DNA from 4 places in the Sporosarcina sp. FSL K6-1508 genome. Region 3 is predicted to be linked to each of the others. Evidence: riboswitches for the same ligand, from Rfam matches in the RefSeq annotation. Region 3 holds a riboswitch; each other region holds the start of a gene.
What was found. A riboswitch is a leader RNA that binds a small molecule or an ion and turns the genes downstream of it on or off. The one in region 3 is predicted to bind thiamine pyrophosphate.
Positions count from the first base shown of each region.

Region 1: linked by a shared signal. The riboswitch ahead of thiD (bifunctional hydroxymethylpyrimidine kinase/phosphomethylpyrimidine kinase) and the one ahead of tenA (thiaminase II) in region 3 are both predicted to bind thiamine pyrophosphate.
Region 2: linked by a shared signal. The riboswitch ahead of thiT (energy-coupled thiamine transporter ThiT) and the one ahead of tenA (thiaminase II) in region 3 are both predicted to bind thiamine pyrophosphate.
Region 4: linked by a shared signal. The riboswitch ahead of MKZ11_RS10525 (acetylornithine deacetylase) and the one ahead of tenA (thiaminase II) in region 3 are both predicted to bind thiamine pyrophosphate.

Region 1 is NZ_JBBOXF010000001.1:1,094,115-1,099,816, reverse strand. Features, by position in the region: gene MKZ11_RS05095 (DUF3238 domain-containing protein) at 1-690, opposite strand, end outside; gene thiE (thiamine phosphate synthase) at 745-1,404, opposite strand; gene thiD (bifunctional hydroxymethylpyrimidine kinase/phosphomethylpyrimidine kinase) at 1,397-2,227, opposite strand; TPP riboswitch at 2,307-2,412, opposite strand; gene MKZ11_RS05080 (histidine phosphatase family protein) at 2,759-3,301, opposite strand; gene phnX (phosphonoacetaldehyde hydrolase) at 3,566-4,399, opposite strand; gene MKZ11_RS05070 (2-aminoethylphosphonate--pyruvate transaminase) at 4,396-5,490, opposite strand; gene MKZ11_RS05065 (extracellular solute-binding protein) at 5,512-5,702, opposite strand, start outside.
Region 2 is NZ_JBBOXF010000001.1:1,569,695-1,575,396, forward strand. Features, by position in the region: gene MKZ11_RS07675 (DEAD/DEAH box helicase) at 1-648, shown strand, start outside; gene map (type I methionyl aminopeptidase) at 737-1,483, opposite strand; gene MKZ11_RS07685 (hypothetical protein) at 1,590-1,706, opposite strand; gene MKZ11_RS07690 (hypothetical protein) at 1,769-2,107, opposite strand; TPP riboswitch at 2,218-2,320, shown strand; gene thiT (energy-coupled thiamine transporter ThiT) at 2,400-2,957, shown strand; gene MKZ11_RS07700 (tryptophan-rich sensory protein) at 2,999-3,733, opposite strand; gene MKZ11_RS07705 (M3 family oligoendopeptidase) at 3,893-5,695, shown strand.
Region 3 is NZ_JBBOXF010000001.1:2,387,543-2,393,244, reverse strand. Features, by position in the region: gene MKZ11_RS11980 (SMC family ATPase) at 1-112, opposite strand, end outside; gene MKZ11_RS11975 (exonuclease SbcCD subunit D) at 109-1,266, opposite strand; TPP riboswitch at 1,416-1,519, shown strand; gene tenA (thiaminase II) at 1,641-2,333, shown strand; gene MKZ11_RS11965 (ABC transporter ATP-binding protein) at 2,320-3,069, shown strand; gene MKZ11_RS11960 (ABC transporter permease) at 3,066-3,806, shown strand; gene MKZ11_RS11955 (ABC transporter substrate-binding protein) at 3,803-4,780, shown strand; gene MKZ11_RS11950 (metal ABC transporter substrate-binding protein) at 4,925-5,702, opposite strand, start outside.
Region 4 is NZ_JBBOXF010000001.1:2,090,099-2,095,800, reverse strand. Features, by position in the region: gene MKZ11_RS10535 (LacI family DNA-binding transcriptional regulator) at 49-1,047, opposite strand; gene MKZ11_RS10530 (polysaccharide deacetylase family protein) at 1,252-2,214, shown strand; gene MKZ11_RS10525 (acetylornithine deacetylase) at 2,358-3,623, opposite strand; TPP riboswitch at 3,740-3,842, opposite strand; gene MKZ11_RS10520 (S-layer homology domain-containing protein) at 3,860-5,702, opposite strand, start outside.

The sequences.
Region 1 (5,702 bases), 1.3 Mb from region 3:
CCAGTCGTCCTTCAAAAATGTAGCGTAACGGAATTGCCATCTGTCAACATTCGGTAGTCGGACCCTATCTTGAATAGGCGTAAGCAAACTCACAGGCTCTGCAATCACTTTTGACACCGAAAATCGTTCAATCGCAGCTTCTTCCTTCGTTGAAAACGGATTTAACAAGCCAAAAACACTAGAGACCACTGACTGAAACACGTTAAAACGTTCTTCCGACTTCACGAGCGGACGCTTGGAATCGATGATATACGTATAGGTTTCATCCAGCACAAAGTCCCTGTCGATGTAACGATTGTCTGTTACCGTTTTCATGTACGTTCCATTTCGATAGATGTCATATTCATCAACATCTTTGATTTCCTCCCACGATAACGCAATTTGCGTTTTCGCAACGATTGTTGTCATGACAAGCGACTGAAGCGGGCTTTCCTTGTTTTTCTTTTCAGCGAACGCTGACGTCTGCAATGCAATAACGTCAACAACCTCGCCACCTTCAACACGTTCGATTACATAATTATATAGTTTTGCATGCTTAAAATCTCCATCGCTGAATTCCGAGACGGTCCCTTCATATAAATGATGACCATCTTTATAAACGTTATAGGTGCCTCCAATATCATTCCAAGTGAAATAAATTAAATCCGGCTTATGCAAAACAGTTTGTATTTCAAACTTTTTTTTCCTCATCTGCACGCCTCCGTCCTACTCAGAAGTGTGGGGTATTTTACAGTAGGCTAAACATTACATTTCGATACCTGTCAATGAAAGAAGAACTGCCGCTTTCAAACGAATTGCCGCTTCTCCCGGGTTTTCACTTCCGGAAATTGCAGAAAGAATCGCTATACCCGAGGCGCCAGCTTTAATGACAGCACTGGCTTTGCGTTCTGAAATACCGCCAATTGCAACAATTGGTAAGCCAGGCAGCAATGTTACCACTTCACTGACCGTTTCAATCCCAATAACAGGTTGTGTATCACTTTTCGACTGTGTCTCGTAAACTGGTCCAAGACCGATATAATCCGCCCCCGCATCAGCTGCCGCAATCGCTTCCGCTACATTGTGAGTAGAAACGCCAATCAGCATTTCCGGCCCAACCTTCTTACGCACTGCCGAAACGCATCCGTCCTCCTGTCCGATATGAATACCATCCGCCCCTATTTCAATCGCAAGATCTATATCATCATTGACGATGAAAGGAACACTATATTGTTCACATAATTGCTGACATTCAAGTGCGAAAGCTTTCAATTCTTTACCCGTTAACGCCCCAGGTCCTTTTTCGCGCAATTGGAAGCACGTTACGCCGCCTTTTAGTGCCTCTTCTAATACATGCAGCGGATTGCGTCCCGCCAAATTCAATGTGCCCATGATGAAATACAAGTTCACTGTCTGCTTATCCATTTACGACAACTCCTTCCATTCTTTTGGTCGTACGGCGCCCATAAGCCCAGTGATTCGTCGGACCATGGCCGCCGCCAATTTTAAGTCCATCTTCAATCGCAGCATGGATGAAACATTTTGCCTCGATAACGGCATTCGCTGCAGTTTCCCCGTTTGCCAGAAACGCCGTAAGCGCCGCAGAATACGTACACCCTGTTCCATGCGTATCTTTCGTATCAATCCACGGTGCGCGGACCGAAAATCGTTTTCCGTCCGCCCCCATGTACAAATCCTCTGCATAGGACGCTTCCTTCCGATGGCCCCCTTTAATGAGGACCGCCTCTGCGCCCAAAGCCAGTATACGTTTCGCCGCTTGTTCTATGTCTATCTCCGTTTTTATTGTCATGTCGGCAAGCACTTCTGCCTCAGGAATATTCGGCATCACAATCGCTGCGAGAGGGACGAGGACCGTCTTTAATGCTTCAACTGCTTCCTCTTTCAGCAACGATGCCCCCCCCTTCGCAATCATTACAGGATCGATGACAAGCGGAATTCCACTCCAATGAAACATATCTCCCACTGCGTGGATAATCTCCGCCGAAAATAACATCCCCGTTTTAATCGCTTTGACATTGAAATCTTCCATAACTGCCTGTATTTGCGCTGTAATCATAGCCGTTTCAAGCGGTTGAATTGCCGTTACACCAAATGTATTTTGTGCCGTTACCGCGGTCAGCGCCGATGTACCGAAAACGCCTAATTCCTGGAACGTTTTTAAATCCGCTTGTATTCCGGCCCCGCCGCCGCTGTCAGACCCCGCAATCGTCAATGCCACATCTACCATCCGATTCGCCACCCCTTTACCTATACTAAAAAGCCGCTTCCCGGTGGCGTTAGAAAGCGGCTAGCCATTTAACAATTCATAAAGGGCGTACCCACTTTCCTACGCCGGTATAATCCGGATCAGGTTCCAAGGGTCCGCGCATCCATGCACGTCTCAGCCTTAAAAAGGCTCCCCTAGTGGTTGTTTAAATATTCAGCTTTGAGTTAAGTGTACCATAACCCGCTCGGAAACGTTGAAGATGATCCCCATATCAATTAATTAATCGTAAAAAAATCAAGCCATCACCCTTAAATAGTTTATTCCATTAAGAGTCCGGGAAGAGTATAGTGAAAGATACCAAACTGAAAGAAGGCGCCACTTATGCACAAAACTGACAGCAGACCTACTAATCCTGACAAATCCATGTGGATCAGTTTTTTCGGATCACTCATTATTATCGCCGCGGTCATTACAACTAGTTTAGCAATGGGTTGAGATTCACACAAAACTACTTTCATACAACAAACAGGCCGCTATCCAATCGGCCTGTTTTTACTTGGAGTCCCACACCCGTTTTACTTCAGAGTCTTCATCCTTTATCCGTAGCATATACACATCCGGATTCGTCAGTGCCTGCCACTGCTCAAAGCCGAATCGTTCGTCATAACACCTCAACAACAACGCCATTAAATTGCCATGTGTCACAAGCACGGTTTGCGAACCTTCTTCCAACTCATCCAGCACATCACAGACCCGCGTCATTGCCTCTCGTGAAGACTCTCCACCATCGTATTTCAGATGAAGATCTAAAAAAGTATCTTCCAGCTTTATCAACCAGTCTTTGAATTCAGTTGAACTCAGTACGCGTTCTCCAAGTCTACTATCCACTTCTACATGTAGATTTTTTCTTTCCGCTAAAGGCCAACCCGTTTGACGTGCACGTGAAAATGGACTTGTAATAATTCGATCCACCTCGATACCATCAAAGTATTCCGCAAGTTGCGCCGCCTGTAAAATCCCTTCAGCGGTCAATTCTGCGTGTGGTGCCTGTCCTTCTGCGGAGCAATGACGCACGATATATATTGTTTTTTCCATACACGCTCCACCCCTTCGCAAAATAATTGTAGTTATCCCTATCACTCTATTCCCCTTTTATTCTTCAAAGAAAACATCTCAGTTTTCTGATACTTTAAAAATACCAAGCTTCCGCATGGAATTACAAGCGCCACTTCCAACTGCAAATTACCATAAAAAAAGCAGTAAAACTCCCGTCTCAATTGAGAGTAGAGTATTTACTGCATTTTTTCGTACTAATAGACTGTCGATCGTGTTATGAACGTCGCATGTTATTTCCTCTGCCTATACAAGCACCAATGCTGTTCTTGAATTTGGCCGCTTGCCATCCGAAATAAGACTATTTATTTGATCTATAAGCTGCGGAAGTTCCCGCATCGTCGAAATCGTAAAATCAGCGCCATTTTGCATAAATGTAGCTTCCGTTTTAGAAATCACAGTTTCTTTATCAGCTTCTGATAGGCTAGAAAATTCTTCTAAACTCAGCCCCATTTCAGAGCTGCCAATAATGACACCAACTGACCAAACACCCGCGTTGACACCCTCTTTAATATCTGAAATCGTATCGCCTACTTTTACTACCTTCCATGATGCCGATAGTTTTAGCAGCTCCATATTCCGATAGACCATATAAGGATACGGTCTTCCAATCGAATTTGTATCATCAGGGGTAATATAAACATCTGGAGAATACCCCTTTTCCAGCGCATTCGGAACAACGACGTCCATCATTGTAGTTGTATAGCCCGTTGTCGATCCGATTTTCAATCCTCGATTTCTTAATACGTCAATTGCCTTTATAACTCCAGGAATTGGATCCGTATATGCTGATAATGAAGCCATCAACGCAGGTACAAATTCCGCATATAACTTTTCTACATCTTGTTCGTTAAATGACTTTCCATACTTTTCTTCCCATAATACAGCTATTCTAGACATGGATAACATAGCGCGGATATGATCAATTTTCAGCATCCCCATTGGCTCTCTTGCTTCTCCCATTGTCACGTCAATACCAGCGTCTTTAAAAATATCAACAAACACATTTACAGGTGCAAAACAACCGAAATCCACTGTTGTTCCAGCCCAGTCCACTATAACGCCCTCTATTTTATTCATATCGCCACCACTTTCATATAATCTTCCACACTAGCACATAATCCCTCTATATCTTCCTCATAGATTTCACCAATATTGCCAATGCGGAAAGTATTTACGTCCGTCAGCTTGCCTGGATAAATGACATAACCTCTGTCTTTGATAAACGAATAGAACGCTTCAAAGTCGAATTGTTCATTTGGAAAAAGGAAGGTTGTAATAATGGGCGATTGTTTTTCAACTGAGATATAGGCATGGATATTCACTTGTTCAAATCGCTCTCTTAACAAGCGATTATTATGTTGATAACGGGAAAATCTAGCTGGAATGCCGCCTTCTTCAACTAATTCCTCCAATGCTTTTGCGAATGCAGCCACTACATGGGTTGGTGATGTGTAACGCCATTTCCCATCCTGATCCATCCCTTTCCACTGATCATATAAATCCAGCGACAAACTACGTGCATTGCCCTCACACACAACAAGCTTCTCAAGTTTGGCGATGACAAAACCAAACCCTGGGACCCCTTGAATGCATTTATTTGCACTGCTGATCAAATAATCAATTTCAAGCTCAGCTACATTGATTTCCATTCCACCAAAGCTGCTCATCGCATCAATGATTAGTGTTTTCCCTTGTTCCTTCGATAAGTTTGAAATCATCTCAATTGGATTTAAAATGCCTGTCGTTGTCTCACAATGAACCATTACGATATGCGTAATTTCTTGATCCTCTTCTAACATAAGTCTTATTTCATCTTCCTTTGGACAGTCATTGTATGCCACGCTATATTCTGCGTAATTCAGTCCAATATACTGAGCCATTTTCACAATACGTTCGCCATACGCACCATTCGTGATAATCAGCACTTTATCATCTCTTGAAATGGCAGTCGTCAGTACTGATTCAACGACAAATGAACCACTTCCTTGCATGAGTACAGTTGTGTATTGCTCTTTCGGAGCATGTGCAATTTCAAGGAGCTGAGATCTGATTTTCTGTGTGATTTCTTTATAGTCTTGTTCCCATGTACAACGATCAATCAGCATTTCCTGTTTTACCGTACTTGTAGTCGTCAACGGGCCTGGCGTTAATAGTTTATAGGTATTCATATTTTTTCACTCTCCCCAATTTTAGTTAGCTGATTTAAAGAATTCTTGATGCTGCTGTAAGAGTTCGACGGTTAATGGTTGTTCAAATTGCGTCGCATAAGCTGGTTTGTTCACATCCATCACTGTTTCACCTTCGTAAAGCGCAACCGGATAGTGTGTCAGCAACTCTTTTCGCGCATTTTTAGTAATGATTTCAGCCATGTCCATCGCTA
Region 2 (5,702 bases), 820 kb from region 3:
GCAGCAAACCCGGAAAGACAAGTTGTAGCCGTCTCCGCAACAATTACAGATGAAATTGAAATTGTTGCTAGCAAGTTTATGACTGATCCAATCCGAATCCAGGTAGGCGCGGAAGAGATGCCGAAATCGGGTAAAGTTGTTCATTCGTTTGTAAAGACTGATGCTCGTGATAAAACGGATGTCTTGCGCGGAATTTCTTATTTAAAGGGAATTCGTGCCCTTGCTTTTATTAATAATGTGGATCAGCTTCGTATGAAAGAAATGAAGCTTAAGTATAATGAAGCGCCGATTGCGGTTCTTCATTCAGAAATGACGAAATTTGAAAGACAGCAAACATTGGATAGTTTCCGTAAAGGCGAGCTTCGAATTTTGATAGCGACAGATCTTGCAGCACGCGGTCTAGATATTGACGGATTAACGCATGTCATCCACGTTGACGTGCCGCATACTGTTGAGCAATACTTACATCGTTCAGGCAGAACAGGGCGTGCAGGCGGAGACGGGGAAGTGCTGACGCTGTTATCATACCCTGAAGAACGGGATTACCGTAAGCTGACTAAGGGAATCAAAACGGTCCAAAAAGTCTGGTATAAAGGCCACTTAGCAGAAGGAAATTCAAAAACAATCGCAACTACTAAAAAGAAATAGTAAAAAGGGCTATCCGGAAATCCAAGTACATTGGATTTCCACGGATAGCCCTTTTCTATATTTGTTGAAAGAAAGCACCACACACTGATTATAGTTGTGTCAAAATGATTGGCTCGCCTTTTGTAACGATGATTGTATGCTCGATTTGAGCTACGAGGGATTTGTCCGGTGTAATGAACGTCCAACCATCTCCTGATTCGATAATATGCTCCGCTTTTTCAGAGATAAAAGGTTCAACTGCGAGAACCATTCCTTCTTTTAAAAGCGTCTTATCCCAAGCGTCATAATAGTTGAGTACATGCGAAGGTTCTTCGTGCAACGCTTTACCGATACCGTGGCCAGTCAAGTTTTTGATGACTTTTAAGCCATGTTCTTTTGCTTCGCGTTCAACTGCTTTACCGATTTGATTTAAGCTAGAACCTGCTTTAACTTTTGTCATTGCACGTTCAAAAGCACTTTTAGCCACATCGCATAATTGCTGTTTCTTGTCATCGGGTGTACCAACGACAAATGAAATGCCTGTGTCAGCAAAATAACCATTGTAGGAACCAGAGACGTCAATATTAACAAGATCTCCGTCTTCTATGATGCGTGAACCAGGCATACCGTGGGCAACTTCACTGTTAACGCTGATGCATGTAAAGCCAGGAAAATCATACTCTGCGATGGGTCCCGAGATTGCACCTTTCTCTTCGAATAGGCGTCCTCCAATATCATCGATTTCTTTCGTCGTTTTACCGGGGACGGTTGCTTCTTTCATCGCTTCCCTGATTTCAGCAACAATTTTGCCGATTTTTTTTAACGCTTCAATTTCTTGCTCAGTTTTTGCAATCATTATGCACAAGTCCTTTCTTCCGTTCATTCTTTTTCATACCATACTATATCATAATGAGGTGAACAAAAATGCCTGCAAACTTTAAAAATGTTTGCAGGCTTTCAATTTATCTTCGTGGAATTGTAGTACCAGCCGCTTTTTTTTTCGACATCACTTTTCGTACAATCGGATAGACGACGGGTGCCCATTTTATAGCGGTTTTCAGTAATCTGCCAAGTTTCATCAGAAATCACTCCTAGATAAAGCATTTCTTACTTTTTCCCGTAATGGCTGTTTTGTAAACATTTATCTCAATACTTTGACGCCTTGAAATACGTTCCAAATAAGAATAGCCAATAAGAGTATTCCGTAGACAAGCATGAAAAGAAGGGGAGTTAGTTGCCAAAAGCCGAAATTTCCGCTCGGCATCTCATCCATGCTGTACGTAAAGGAAAACATTGAAAAAGAAAAAATGACTAATCCCGCAATAAGAAGTACGGTAGGAACAAGATGGGAAACAAATGAGCGTTTTGCGTGGGTTTTTACTTCCCGGTCGTCCGTAACGAAATAAACGATGACAGGCAGAAGTAAAGGGGCGAAAAAAACGCTAAAATAGCATAAGGCAGCTAGTAGTTTACTGTTCATCAAAGATATCCCTCCATTGTACTTTTACTATATCGGATACTTTCCATCCTTATTAATCATCTTGCTTAAAGGGGGGCCATCTTATACAATGTAATGGACAACTGAATTACTGGAACCACAAGGGGTGCCTATTTTGGCTGAGATTGGACAAGTTGTCCTGACCCTTAGAACCTGTAAGATTATTCTTGCGTAGGGATGTGGATGGAAATTGACATATTCGATGTCCCATCTATCCGGGATGTCTTTTTTTATGGCCACATCCTACGCTGAACTGGTAGGGGGAGGAATAAAATTGGAACGGAAAAAACTTCAACTTTTACTTGAGGTAGCTATTTTAGGTGCGATTTCATTTGTACTTGATCAGATTGGTTTTAAAATGCCACAGGGTGGGTCGGTGACACTATCGATGTTACCGATTGTCATCATGGCATTTCGTTGGGGCATTATGGGCGGCATGCTGACAGGGTTCGTATCAGGTGTATTGCAACTTCTGATGGGTGGATTTGTATTAAACCCTATACAGGCGGCGCTCGATTATTTCGTCGCTTATACGCTCGTCGGAGTAGCTGGTGTTACGCTAGCATGGCTGTTAAGCAGTAAAGCAAAAGGTAACAAAGGATCGATGGTTACTGCAATTGTCATAGGAACAGTCATCGGTGGTTTTCTTCGATATCTAATCCACTTTATCGGGGGAATCGTATTCTTTGCTTCTTATGCACCCGAAGGACAGCCTGTATGGCTTTATTCATTACTTTATAATGCAAGTTACATGATACCGGCAATTATTTTGGCAGCGATTGTAACGTCTTTATTGTTCACTACAGCACCGCGTCTTCTTGAGCGTAAATAAAAAATCGCCGTTTTCTCCTTTGTTGGAGGACGGCGATTTTTTTATTTTGTAGAGGTAAGTGATCTTCTTCTAAAGAAAATAGAGGCTGCGATGGAGGCAGCGAGAAATAGGGCTGCAGCTGAAACGAATAATTCATCTCCGCCATTTTTTACTGCAATGCCAATAAATGCCCATATGAAAACTGCGTTGAATGCTATGTCTGCATAATGGTACAAAAAATGAAGAGCAATCGCAGTAGCAAACGTTAGGTAGATAACGGTCCATAAAGGATCACTTAGACCCCACCCAGACCACTCGTGCAACGTCAGGACATAGCTGACGTTTGCAATGGTGGCGACAAAAGTCCAGCCAAGATAGACAGCAATCGGACCTCTTTCGTAAAAATGATTATCTCTTTTAGAGTACGTAAAGTAAATGGTCAATAGCGTGACGAGAAGTAGTACAATGACAACAATCGTCCATTCAAAAAAGCCAAAATGCCAGAGCAGTATCCAAGCAATGTTAAATAGGCAGCTGGTCACAAATAGGACAGCTCTTCGGGTAAATAACGCATGTTCAACTGTTGCTTTGTTTCGCATGAAGCCATACAACCAGATAGCGAGAAGCAGGTAAATAACTGCCCAAATTGAAAATACATAACCTGCTGGTGTAAATAGCACTGGTAAGCTATTTGAAATTTCCCCAGTTGTTTTACCGTTGATAGGCATTATATTCGCAGCTGCATTGACTAGGATAACTGCAATGAGCGAAAAAATCATAATCATAATTCTAAACATATTTAAATCCTCCTACTGAACAGTATACAGAGGAATGGGAGAACCTGCGAAGGAAAGTATGAACCTTCCGTCACAATTGTAATATTTCGCTTCCCGAATATTCATGTTATAATCAAGAGGTGTTTTTGGAAAATTTAGAATGAATCAGGGGGAATTATAATGACGCAAAAAATGTATTCAGAAGTGTGGGATCTTGATGTGTTTTTTAAAGGTGGAAGTGGATCACAAGAATTGCGAACACACTTGGATAATCTGAAAGAAAGTCTCAGTTCATTAGAAGAAACGGCATCTGCATTTCTAGTTCCTAAGTCAGCAGATGTAGCAAAAGAAGTGTCAATTCTAATTGAATCCCTGAAAGAGGTTGCACTTAATCTGTCGCAAGCAGGCGCTGTTATCGGGTGTTTCCTTGCGGCAGATACAACAGATAAAAAAGCATTACAACTGCAAGGTGAAACGGGCGCACTTGGGGCACGCTTTTCTACGGTCGGGCTTAAAATTAGGCAAACACTTGCAAAAGCGGATGAGGATACATGGAATGGGTTAATCGAGTCGGACGAACTCAAAGAGTTTGCATTTGTACTGAACGAGTGGCGTGAAGAAGTCGAATTGAAACTATCCGAACAGGAAGAGAGTTTAATTACCTCACTAAGCGTCGACGGCTATCATGGCTGGGGGCAGTTATACGACATGCTCGTCGGCGATATAAAAATAAAAATTGAATTGGCTGGGGAGCAAAAAGAACTTTCTGTAGGCCAGGCGAATAACCTAAGTTCACATGAAGATGCAAACGTACGAAAAAGCTCATTTGAGGCATTGGAAGAAGCTTGGGAAGGGAAAGAAGATTTCTTTGCATCGGCTTTAAATCACATTGCTGGCTTTAGACTGGAAGTTTACAAAAAACGAGGCTGGAATTCGGTATTAAAAGAACCTCTTCTTCGTAATCGGATGAGTGAAGAAACACTTGATGCGATGTGGGGAGCAATTGGTGCAAATAAAGCGCCGTTTGTCGAATACTTAAAGGTGAAGGCGAGAATGCTAGGTACTGAAAAGATGAACTGGTATGATATTGATGCACCAGTAACAGCATCGACAAAAAAGATGTCCTATCAAGAAGGCGCAGAATTTATCTTAAAGCATTTTGGTGAATTTGGACCAGAGTTAGAAGCGTTTTCCCGTCAGGCTTTTGAAGATAGCTGGATTGAGGCGGAAGACCGTCCGAATAAACGTCCCGGCGGTTTCTGTACGGGTATGCCGGTGTCCGAACAGTCCCGTATATTCATGACCTATAGTGGCACCATGTCAAATGTTGCAACACTTGCCCATGAGCTAGGCCACGCGTTTCATTCATACGCGCTGCGCCCCGTCCATTGGATGAATCGTCAATATGCGATGGGAGTAGCTGAAACAGCATCGACATTCGCGGAGATGATTGTCGCAGATGCTGCAGTGAAAGCCGCGGAAACGAAGGATGAAAAAATTGCGTTGCTGGAAGACAAAATTCAACGTAGTGTAGCATTCTTTATGAATATCCATGCAAGATTTCTTTTCGAAACAAGGTTCTATGAAGAACGCAAAAATGGTATTGTGCCGGCAGCTAGATTGAACGAATTAATGGCAGAAGCACAACAAGAAGCATACGGGGATGCTCTTGATACAGTTCATCCGCATTTCTGGGCTTCGAAACTCCATTTCTATATTACGGGTGTGCAATTCTATAACTTCCCGTATACGTTTGGTTATTTGTTCTCCTTGAGCATTTATGCGAAAGCTTTAGAAGACGGCGCAGGATTTGAACAGAAATATATGGCGCTTTTGCGGGACACTGCAGTTATGAGTGTTGAAGATCTTGCGATGAAACACCTTGGTGAGGATATTACAAAACAAGAGTTCTGGGCAAAAGGCGTAGCACTATGCGTGAAAGATGTAGAGGAGTTCTTGGAACTTACTTCGGTAAAAGGGTGAATATGAA
Region 3 (5,702 bases):
CTGTTGCACCCGAAATGACGAATAGCCGATTGTCTTTCAATTCCCTGAAATCGACCGTTTCCATCCCTTTATATGGTCCAAATGCTGTCATTATTAGTTGGATTGGTCTCAATGTCCTGTCCCCTCCTTATGCATAACTTCATGGAGCACTTCCGCAAAAAGAGTTTCCGTTTCCGTGTCTGGCGCTTCGCCTTTCATCTCATCATAAAATGCTTTAAATAGTGCTAAATCATCATGCTTCACATGTTCCATCCGTTGTTCATCCCTCGAATTTGCAGTCTGTATAAACACTTTACGCTCAACATGCATCGCATTCGGATAGACCGACCGAACTTTTTCCATGGGGAATAAGACCGGTGTCTCATCCAATAGTTTGACGAATACGTAGTCCTCACTCACCGTATGTAATAAAATATCTTCCATAATCCCTTCAACTGTCCGCATATCGTGCTTCGGTTTCAACGCACGTTTTTCAACAACAACTTGTCCTTCCGCATCAAGTTCAATAATTAAAAAACCTTTGTTATGGTTTTCTTCTGAAATCGAGTATTTCATTGGCGATCCTGCAAACCGCACCGTTTCATTTAACACATAATGTGCCTGATGCAAATGTCCAAGTGCTGTGTAGTGAAATGGTTCGAAAAGATGTGCCGAAACGTATTCTGCTCCGCCAATTGCCAGTGGCCGTTCCGAGTCACTCGTATTGTCTTCACTTTCCCCGTGAGGTGTCACAAACGCATGTCCTACAAACACATGTCGTGCACCATCTGCCATTTGTTCACGAATTCCAGCTATCACTTTTTTCATTGCATCATTATGATTCACGATTGTTTCATCACCATATAAATGCTTTACAATCGATGGATCTGCAAACGGTACGAGATGAAAATGGACTTCTCCGAATTCATCCGTTAAAACGATCGGCTCTATTTCTTTCGTCATTTGACCGGCAATATGATAACCATTCACTCGCATCAATCCGCTTCCAAAATGGAGGCGTCCTGGGCTATCGTGGTTACCGCTAATTGCAAGGACAGGTGTCTCAAGTTCCATGGTGATTTTTCCGAGCACTTCATCGAGTAGTGCAACCGCTTCTGTCGGGGGTACCGCACGGTCATATAAATCGCCTGCGATAACGACCGCATCCGGCTTCTCTTCTCTAATTGCCTCAATGAATTGATCAAGGACATAACGCTGTCCGTCCGTCATATAAATCCCTTGAACGAGCTTGCCTAAATGCCAGTCCGCAGTATGAAAAAATTTCACTTCAATTTCCCCTTTCAATGTTCTTTCTCTCTACTTTACAGGATAATTCCGTAAAAATGAAACATACATTCCTTTTTACTTTTTCCAATGTTAAGGTTGACCTTCTAATTTTAGTATGCCTATAATGACAATGAGTCCAATTTCATATGATCCACCGCTAGGGGTGCTCTAACAGAGCTGAGAGAGGCATGTGCCTTGACCCTTATAACTTGAACTGGTTAATACCAGCGTAAGGAAGAGGTGCTGACACAATAATTCTGCCGGTCTGTTTTCCGGGACACTGTTGTCTGTCTACAACCCACTTCTTCTTCAAGGAGTGGGTTTTTTGTTACGTTTATTTAATTGGATAAAATCAAAGGGGGAGTGTTTTAGTTATGAAGTTCACCGAACGATTACTTGAAAAGACGTTACCAATCTGGAGACAGAATCATAGCCATCCTTTCGTACAAGGAATTGGCGATGGGACGCTTGATCCGGATAAATTCAGGTTTTATATGGTACAGGATTACTTGTATTTGATTGATTATGCAAAACTATTTGCGATTGGGGCTGTAAAAGCCGACGACTTGGAAACGATGGGCAAATTTGCGACACTACTCGATGGGACGCTGAACAAGGAAATGGCCCTGCATCGAAGCTACGCGCTGCGGTTCGGCATTTCTGAACAGGAACTTGAAAATGCTAAGCCGTCACCAATTGTTCTTGCCTATACGCACTACATGTTACACGTCTGTCAAAATGGAACCGTTGCGGAAGTGATGGCTGCTCTGCTTCCTTGCGCATGGAGTTACTGGGAAATCGGTAAGGAGCTAAATGCTATTCCAGGTGCTGCCGATCACTCGTTATATGGCGATTGGATTCAGATGTATTCTTCGGATGAATTCGAGGAACTTGCGGGCTGGTGTATTGATTTAATGAACAAATCAACAGAAGGAAAACCGGAGCATGAACTGTTAAAGCTCGAGGAGATCTTCCTCAATACAACTCGTTATGAATATATGTTTTGGGATATGGCAAATACAAAACAAATGTGGCCTGGAGTTGAAATGATAAATGCTATCGTTTGACGGTGTTTCATTCACGTACCAATCAGGCAACAGCATACTCGATAATCTGTCATTCAACATTCTTCCCGGTGAGTTTATTTCGATAATTGGTGTTAGCGGTTCCGGTAAAAGCACGATTTTCCGTCTTGTAACCGGATTAGATGAACCCTCAAACGGTACCATTTCTCTTGAAGGGAATCCAAATACTCAGCGCCTCGGAAAGGTCGGCTATATGCCCCAACAAGATTTGCTACTGCCTTGGCGAACCATTTTAGAAAATGCATGCCTTCCACTTGAAGTAGCCGGATTAGATAAGAAGGCCGCCAAGGAACAAGTACAACCATTATTACAAGAGTTCGGCCTTGGTGGAACAGAGGATAACTATCCAGAAGAACTTTCGGGTGGAATGAAGCAGCGCGTCGCTTTCTTACGCGCTGTTCTTTCTGGCAATTCCCTCCTATTGTTGGATGAACCGTTTTCAGCACTCGACGCCATCACCCGACTGGCTATGCAAGAGTGGCTCATCAATCAATGGGAAAAGCGCAAATCAACTGTGCTTTTCATCACACATGACGTAGAGGAAGCACTGTTTCTGTCAGATCGTATTTTTCTGTTGCAAAACAAACCTGTCACTTCTTTCGTGGAAATCGAAGTGCCTCTTGAAAGACCTCGACTAAGAAACGATTTACATCGCGCTGAAATGCTCCAGCTAAAAGAACTGCTTATCGGCAAGCTTAGAAGTGAGGTAACGCTGTGAAAAATACGACATCCTTAGTAATTATTTTAGGATTTCTAAGTATCTGGGAGTTGAGCGCACGCCTTTACGGTAAAGCGTTCATTCTACCTTCCCCTATTCAAATTTTTATACGTTTTTGGGAACTGAAGGAAGTATTATTGTTGAAACATCTGCCGGTTACTTTGATGACGATTGTTATCGGCTTAGCCATTTCGATTATTTCAGGAACAGCAATTGCAGTGCTAATGTCTTCCCGTCCCGGCGTACGAAAAGCACTCTATCCAATTCTCATTGCATCTCAAATGGTTCCTATTATTGCACTTGCACCTATTTTTGTACTGTGGTTCGGATACACAATTTGGAGCAAAGTTGCCGTTACTGTGCTCATCACATTTTTCCCGATAACAGTGAATACATTCGATGGTTTATCGTCAGGAAAAAAAGATATAAAAGAACTCTTTTTGACGATGGGTGCTTCAAAAAAGGATATTTTCTATAAATATTCCGTGCCAACTGCCCTTCCCCATTTCTTTTCTGGAATGAAAGTCGCCGTGACCCTCAGTGTGATTGGCGCGGCTATCGGGGAATGGCTCGGTGCTCAGGCTGGACTTGGTTACTTTAGCCGGCGCATGATGACGCAGTTCGATGGTGCAGCTGTTTTCGCGCCCATCTTTGTACTGAGTGCCGTCGGAATCGGTCTATTCATCTGTGTGACCATTATTGAAAATCGAACGTTAAAATGGAGGATTAAGAATTGAAGAAAATCACATTATCACTAACAAGTATCGCGCTAATTCTATTGCTCAGCGCGTGCAATACTAATGAAAAAACAGAAAAGGTAAGTATCATGCTTGATTGGTATCCTAATGCGGTACATAGCTTCCTTTATGTTGCGGAGGAAAAAGGTTATTTCAAAGATGAAGGCATTGAACTGGATATCAAGTTCCCCGCAAGTCCGACTGATCCTATTAACCTTGCAGCAACAGGAAAAGTGACTATGGGCATCACCTATCAGCCTGACGTTATAATTGCAAAGTCTGAACAGAATATCGGTATTAAATCCGTCGGCGTTCTCGTTCGTTCGCCATTGAATCACGTAGCATTTTTAAAAGAAAGTGGTATCGAGTCACCAAAAGATCTAGAAGGAAAAACTGTAGGCTATTCAGGAATCCCTTTGAACGAAGCAATACTAGAAACAATGATGAAAGCAGATGGTGCAGACTACGGTAAAGTAAACATGGTCGATGTGGGGTTTGAATTAAATTCTGCATTGATTTCAAAAAAAGCAGACGCTGTTATCGGGGCATATATTAATCATGAAGTACCGCTACTTGAATATGAAGGATTTCCAACAGGGTATATTGACCCGACAGACTTCGAAATACCTTCGTTTTATGAACTTATTGTTGTGACAAGTGACGATACCTGGAAGAAAGACCAAAAGAACATCGAAGCATTTTGGCGCGCTGCCGGAAGAGCCTTCGATGATATGGAGAAAAATCCTGAAGAAGCGCTGTCTATCTTGCTAAAATACCAGGATGAAGCGAATTTCCCACTCGTCGAGGTCGTTGAAAGTGAGTCGCTTTCAATTCTTCTTCCGAAAATGAAAGCACCTGGTACGTTTGGTGAGCAGGAGGAACAGGCATGGCAAGCAACTGCCGATTGGATGACAGAAACCGGATTATTGAAAAACAAAGCAAATCTTGATGGAATTTTCATTAATATGGACTAACAAGAAACAAGCTTACACTGAGGTTATCACCGCCATGGATTGTGTTATCACCGACCCAAACGTGGTTATCACCGATACAACCATTTCCTCCAAAAAGCAGCCAGGACTTTTGAAGAGAAAAGTCTTGGCTGCTTCATCATGTTGTTATTGATTCAAACCACTATAAATCATGTCTGCGTTCCATCTAAGCATTTTTACATACGTATCGCCATCATCACCAGGTTTCCCTAGAGAGTCTGTAAAGATTTTTCCTTTAATCGGCACATTCGTTTCCCTTGATACCATTTCCATGCTACGTGGATCGATACTTGTTTCTAAAAATAGCGCTTGAACCTTTTCCTCGTTGATGGTTGCAATGATAGTTGTCAGCTGTTCAGGTGTTCCTTCATGGTGTGAATTGATTTCCCAAATGTAGGCTGCATTAAAATCATACGCTTTGGAGAAATATTTGAACGCACCTTCACTTGTCACAAGTATCCGTCGTTCTTCTGGGATTTGGTTCATTTTCTCCACGATTTCTTCATGAAGGGCTTTGAGTTCAGTGATATATGCATCCGCGTTTTCATCGTAGATATCTGCATTTTCCGGATCTATTTTCTTCAGGGATTTACGCACATTTTCTACATACTTGATGCCATTGCGCACATCGAGCCAAGCATGGGGATCTTCTTCCCCTAAATGGTCCTTCGAACTGAGGAGCATCGGTTCAACCCCTTCACTTACACGAAATACCGGCGCATCCTCTCCCGCTTTTCCAGCGGTTTCCATCAATTTAGTAAACCATGCATTTCCTTCTTCTAAATTTAGCCCGTTATAAAAAACAACATCTGCATCTGTCGTCAAAGCGACATCTGCCGGAAGTGGATCATATTGGTGAGGATCTGATCCAATCGGTGCAAGGCTGTGAACATCGACCAAATCT
Region 4 (5,702 bases), 300 kb from region 3:
TGCTAGTTTTAATTTTTGACTACATATTCACTTATAGCTCTCCTTTCCTTACAATTTTAGGGTTGTTTTCCTTGCCAATAAACTTGTTTCAATTGTTTTTTGAATAAACGATGGACTGAAAGGCTGTCCTTCAATTAGATTAAATAACGTTTCGACTGCAATCCGTCCAAGATTTTGTTCTGTCGTTATTGTAACCGTGCTAAGTTGAAATGAAGCATGAGCGCTTAAATTCACATTATCGGTTCCAATAATGCTAATATCCCGAGGAATTTCGTATCCCTTTTGAAGAAGATAATCCATTATAAAGATAGCGATTGAATCGGTTGCAGCATAAATAGCTGTAGGTCGATTCTTGCGGGACATGATGGATGCGGTTTCCTTAAAAATAGATTCTCGGCTCGTGTCTGTAATAATAATATTGTGCTGCTCAAGGGGAATTTTTTCTTCTGTAAGAACTTGTTTATAACCCTCGAATCTTCCCCAAAACGTGCTCATATTCAGAGGTCCTCCAACCCAGGCAATATGTTGATGCTTTAAACTTATTAAATGTGCAGTTGCAAGACGTCCCGCTTGAACATTGTCCATTTCCACAAAATGACCAAGCTCTTTATGCTTTCGGTTAAACATTACAAAAGGAATATCTAACCTGTTCAATCGCTCAAAGATCAAATCCTCATATAAAATGGATGATAAAATAATTCCATCAACCGTATTCTCAACCATGTCTTGATAGACTTCCATATTACTTCCGAAATTCTCAAAGTGTACATTTACATTAAATCCTTTTTCTTTTGCATAATTCACAATAGACGTTGTAGACTCCGCAAAAAAAGGGTTATGAAGCGGACCTGATAGTAAAGCGATTGATTTGGTTTTATTATTCACAAGTGAACGTGCGACTGAGTTGGGTCGATAATTCAATTCATTTATTGCATTCTGTACTTTATCGAGCGTTTTTTTCTGTACCAAATCGGGACTATTTAATACACGTGACACCGTTGTTTGTGAAACACCAGCATATTTCGCAACATCTTTAGAAGAAACCATAACTAATCTCCAATTCAATCTTAATTATTATGAATATAGCGTACTAGAAAAATATTGTCAACACTATTCAGATTTTTAAATTTCCTATTCCCTCATATAGTGTCATGGATTGACAAACGAGCGGATTATATTGCGTTTTAGATAAGTATTAAAAATCAATGTTGGGGGAGATTATGATGAAGTGACTACAACTAGGAGGAGAACATGAAGAATACATTTCTAATACTATTTGTGTTATTAAGTGGTTCAGTTCTGTTTTTTCTTGGCAATTCGAAAAGTCTACCTATCCCATCAGATCTTATAACGACAATGGCAATTCCGACAACTGTTGAAAATGAAGACTTACTCAGCAAAATTCAATCCTATGCATTGGCGAATGATATAAAACCAATTGATGCGACTGTTGATAAGATATGGAAAGCTATTCCAGGCTATAACGGATTAGTAATTGATAGCAAAGCAAGTTATCAAAGTATGTTGGCTGGCAATGATTTTGATGTGAAAAAACTTGTTTATAAAGAGGTTTCACCACAAGTTCATTTGGAAAATCTGCCCCCATCTCCTATTTATAAAGGTAATCCAGAAAAACCTATGGTCGCGTTATTAATCAATGTTGCGTGGGGCGACGAATACATCCCAGACATCCTGGCAACTTTGAATGATTCTAACGTCAAGGCTACATTCTTTTTTGACGGCAGTTGGGTTAAAAAGAACCCTGATTTAACTTCCATGATTAACTTGGAGGGGCATGAAATTGGAAACCATGCCTACAGTCATCCTGATCTTAAACAGCGTTCTAGGGAGGAGACAATCGTTGAATTGACAAAAACGAATGATGTCATTGAAGAAACACTTGGCATGAAGCCGAAGTGGTTTGCCCCACCGAGCGGAAGCTTTAATCAGGAAACAATTCTTGTTGCTAATGAACTCGGTATGAAAACCATTCTTTGGACGGTCGACACGGTTGACTGGAAAAAGCCAGCGACAACGGAAATGGTAAATCGCGTTTTGACAGGTGTGGGAAATGGCTCAATGGTTCTTATGCATCCTACAAAACCCACGTCTGAGGGATTAAAATCGATGATAGATGGCATGAAAGACAAAGGATACCAACTAGGTACCGTTAGTGATTTAATGAGTGAAAAACGGATTGACGCGTTTGAATAAAGAGAAGTTTTAAATTGGAAAGTCTCATTAGTAACTAAAACGGAAAGTGTTCAAGCACTATTACTCAACGAACACTACACAGACTCTTCTATAAAAACGTCTTCCAGCAGATAGAACCGATGGAAGACGTTTTAGCGTTTCTCTTATTTTTTCATATTACACCATTCAATTATAAAGAGCATAAGCGTCTTGGTAAAAGTTAGTAACTCATCGATGCTTATCTTTTCATCGACAGAATGAGCTTCTTCCAACTTCCCGGGTCCATAGATAACTGTTGGAATTCCTGCCTCACCTAACCATCCCGCGTCTGTTACTGTTCTCGACATACCGATGACTACAGGACTTTTTTCGGTTTGCTCATGACAATCTGCAAGCAGTTGAACAGCTGCATGATCCGCGTTCATTTCCAGCGCCGGGAATATTTCTCCTCGCTCTTCAATCATCGATTTTCCGCCCCAGCGATATTGAATCGGATTTTCTCGCAGCCATGGATCCGCTTTGGCTACATGGTTAAGGTGATCTTCAATTTCATTCACCACAGATTGATACGTTTCATTCGGATAAAAGTGAACAGTGATCCAAAGTCGGCATTCATCCGCAACAAAAGCCGCATGTCTTCCACCTTCTATAACTGCCGGGTTGATAGTATTCATACCCGGTGCAAACCCCGGATACTGTTTTGTCACGGCCCAGTGACGTTCCAAGTCTTGCAGTCCAGCAATCACTTTCATCATCTTCTCGATCGCACTGGCCCCCTTGACGTTACCACCTGCATGGAGCATACTCATCCTCATCGCATCATGGAAAACTTCCTTACTTTTGATTGTTATCCAGCCGGTTATTACACCACCCTGACCATGAATTTGACGATCACTGCCATCTACTACAAGCGCGAAGTCTGCCGTATAGCCTTTTTCCATACACGAAAGTGTTCCAGCTTCTCCTGCTTCCTCCCCAATGACCGTCTGGATTTGCAAATCGCCTTTAAGTTCAACACCCAATTCCCTTACTAATTTAACGGCCATTAAAGTCGCCGCCACTGCACCTTTCATATCAGAAGTTCCCCGTCCATATGCAAAGCCATCTTTCGTCGTCAGATCAAAGACAGGCACAGTCCACTCTGTTTCATCCCCCACTTCCGCAACGTCTATATGACCATTAATGATTAAGCTATTATGCAGAGTGCCATCTGTTCCTTTTTTAATGCCTATAACATTTGGATCGCCAGAAAACACATCCCAACTAGCCGTTTCGAACTTCTCTTGTTCTAAAAAGTCTTGAATATACTTCTGCACGCCAGCTGTATTTCTTGCAGGCGGACTGACAGTTGGAAATCGGACCAGATCTCCAAGCAATCGCAACAACTCCTCTTGACGTTCATCAACCAAGCTACTGATTCTCTTTTCCATTTCACCCATCCATTCTTTATCTATATTTTACTTCAGTGAAACTGTAATGGAATAGAAAACAGCCGCCTTCCATAATTGGAAAGCGGCTGTTTTCTACATATATAAAGACAGTGATTGTAGGATTTCAGCTGCTTCCCTACGCTAGTATGAACTAGATCAGGTTCGAAGGGTTTACATGTATGATGCGTCTCAGCCTAAACGGCTCCCCTAGCAGTATCTATTTAATTAGTGTTTTTTTATAATGCGTCCGTTCGTTCTTCACCCTCTGGAAGATACTTCAATAAGTCGATATCACGTAAACCATTCTTTATTTTGGTTGTGTAGCCAAGCTTTTCATTCGATAAAAATGATGCTTTTGAAGCGATCATTTCTTCTAGCAAAGGCAAATACGTCGGATCAATATCTTTCCAAAGTTTGTACGAATTTAATAAATCCTCTAAAGTCAGATGCTTGTAATCATCGCCTTTATAATCACCCAGTGGAGAAATACGGTACCAAATATCGCCGCTATCACGAAGCCAATCATCTTTTTCCGCTACAATCGCTGTTTGAACAGCTCTAGCAGCATCTAAATATTTCTGATCATGGAACTCATTGTAGGCCATGAGTAAAATGTTCATACCGCCCAACACGTGATTCATAGAAGCATGCGTCGTCACTTCCTGTGCAATTGGGAAGTAATCTGAAATGTAATAGGATTTGTCATTCACAGGGATAACATTTCCTTTACTTTTTTGCGAAACAAGTAAGTCCGCATAATTACGTAGCGGTTCTTTCGCATTTTTGATTCCAAAATCGGCACCACTATTATAGTAGAACAACGCAATTTGCTCATTAAAACGTGTATCAATGAATGGAGCAGTAATGTCGTATAGATCTTTCAAATAGGTGCTTGTGACTTCTGTTTCCCAGTACTCTTTGTCGCCTTTGAAATTCTTCAAATTAACAAAGGAGTTGTAAATTAAGTTCTCAAAATAACGATCTTCTTGCTCATTATATAATACCAGCGCTCGATCTTCTTTTAATAGAAGCAAGTTTCTTCCATAGCCTTGCCCATTATCAGGCATTGGTTCTGTCGTTGTCGCCATTTTATTGAATGCACCACCCGCAGTATACCAATTATTACGTTTTTTATAATACTTGGCTGACTCCTGCATCCAGCTCTCCATATTCTCTTCATTTGCAAACAATTGACCATCCGCATTCATATACCATTGATCTACGATGTCATCGCCTTTTGAATTCAACGTATGAACGGATAGTAGAGTAGAGCCAACTTGGGCATACGATAATGCTTCTTTTTCACCTAGTAATTGACGCATGTAGCTGTAACCCTCATCCTCATACTCCAATGACAATTGCTTCGATAAATATGACTGTCCGACCATCCGCTCTTTCACTGACCCGTCTTGCTTTACAAAACGCAGTAAGCCTGTTGGATAGGACGTTGTGTCACTGCCAAAGACATCTTCTTCATTACGTTTAATCTTGTAGCGGTCATAACGGTTTAACTCAAATGAAGCAACTTCATTTTCTTTTTGAATAACATCAACCGTTACAGCAGATTCAGTAGGATTGTTAATTTTCGAAAACAAGAAGTAATCCCCATTATCAAAAGAACGCACCGTTAGCTCTATTATTGCACCTTGTTCTCCGACATTATATGTGTAAATATTATCTCGTGAAAACGTATTATCAATTCTCGTATGATTCGTGAAAAGGATATCCTCTGCTGATCTTAAGTAAATCGGATGTTCATCAAATGACACCTTCATTAAATGAACAGTAGAGGGAATTCGAATAAAATTAGGCGACAGCTTTAAATTAGTTAACGCATACTTTTTGATGGTTTCAATGTTACCATTTTCTACAAGTCCTTGATGCAGAACCACCGCAAAAGTAGCACGGTCGACCGTTGTTTCTGGATTGAACAGACCATTCTCTGTGCCTGGCATCGTTCCGTATTTGGGAACTATACCAACACTCCCTTTATCCAATGAAGTAAGGCTTGGCCAATCGATTAGTTCACTACCTTGCAAATTGAATGCGCGTATTAATGCCGACTCCATTTGCTGACGT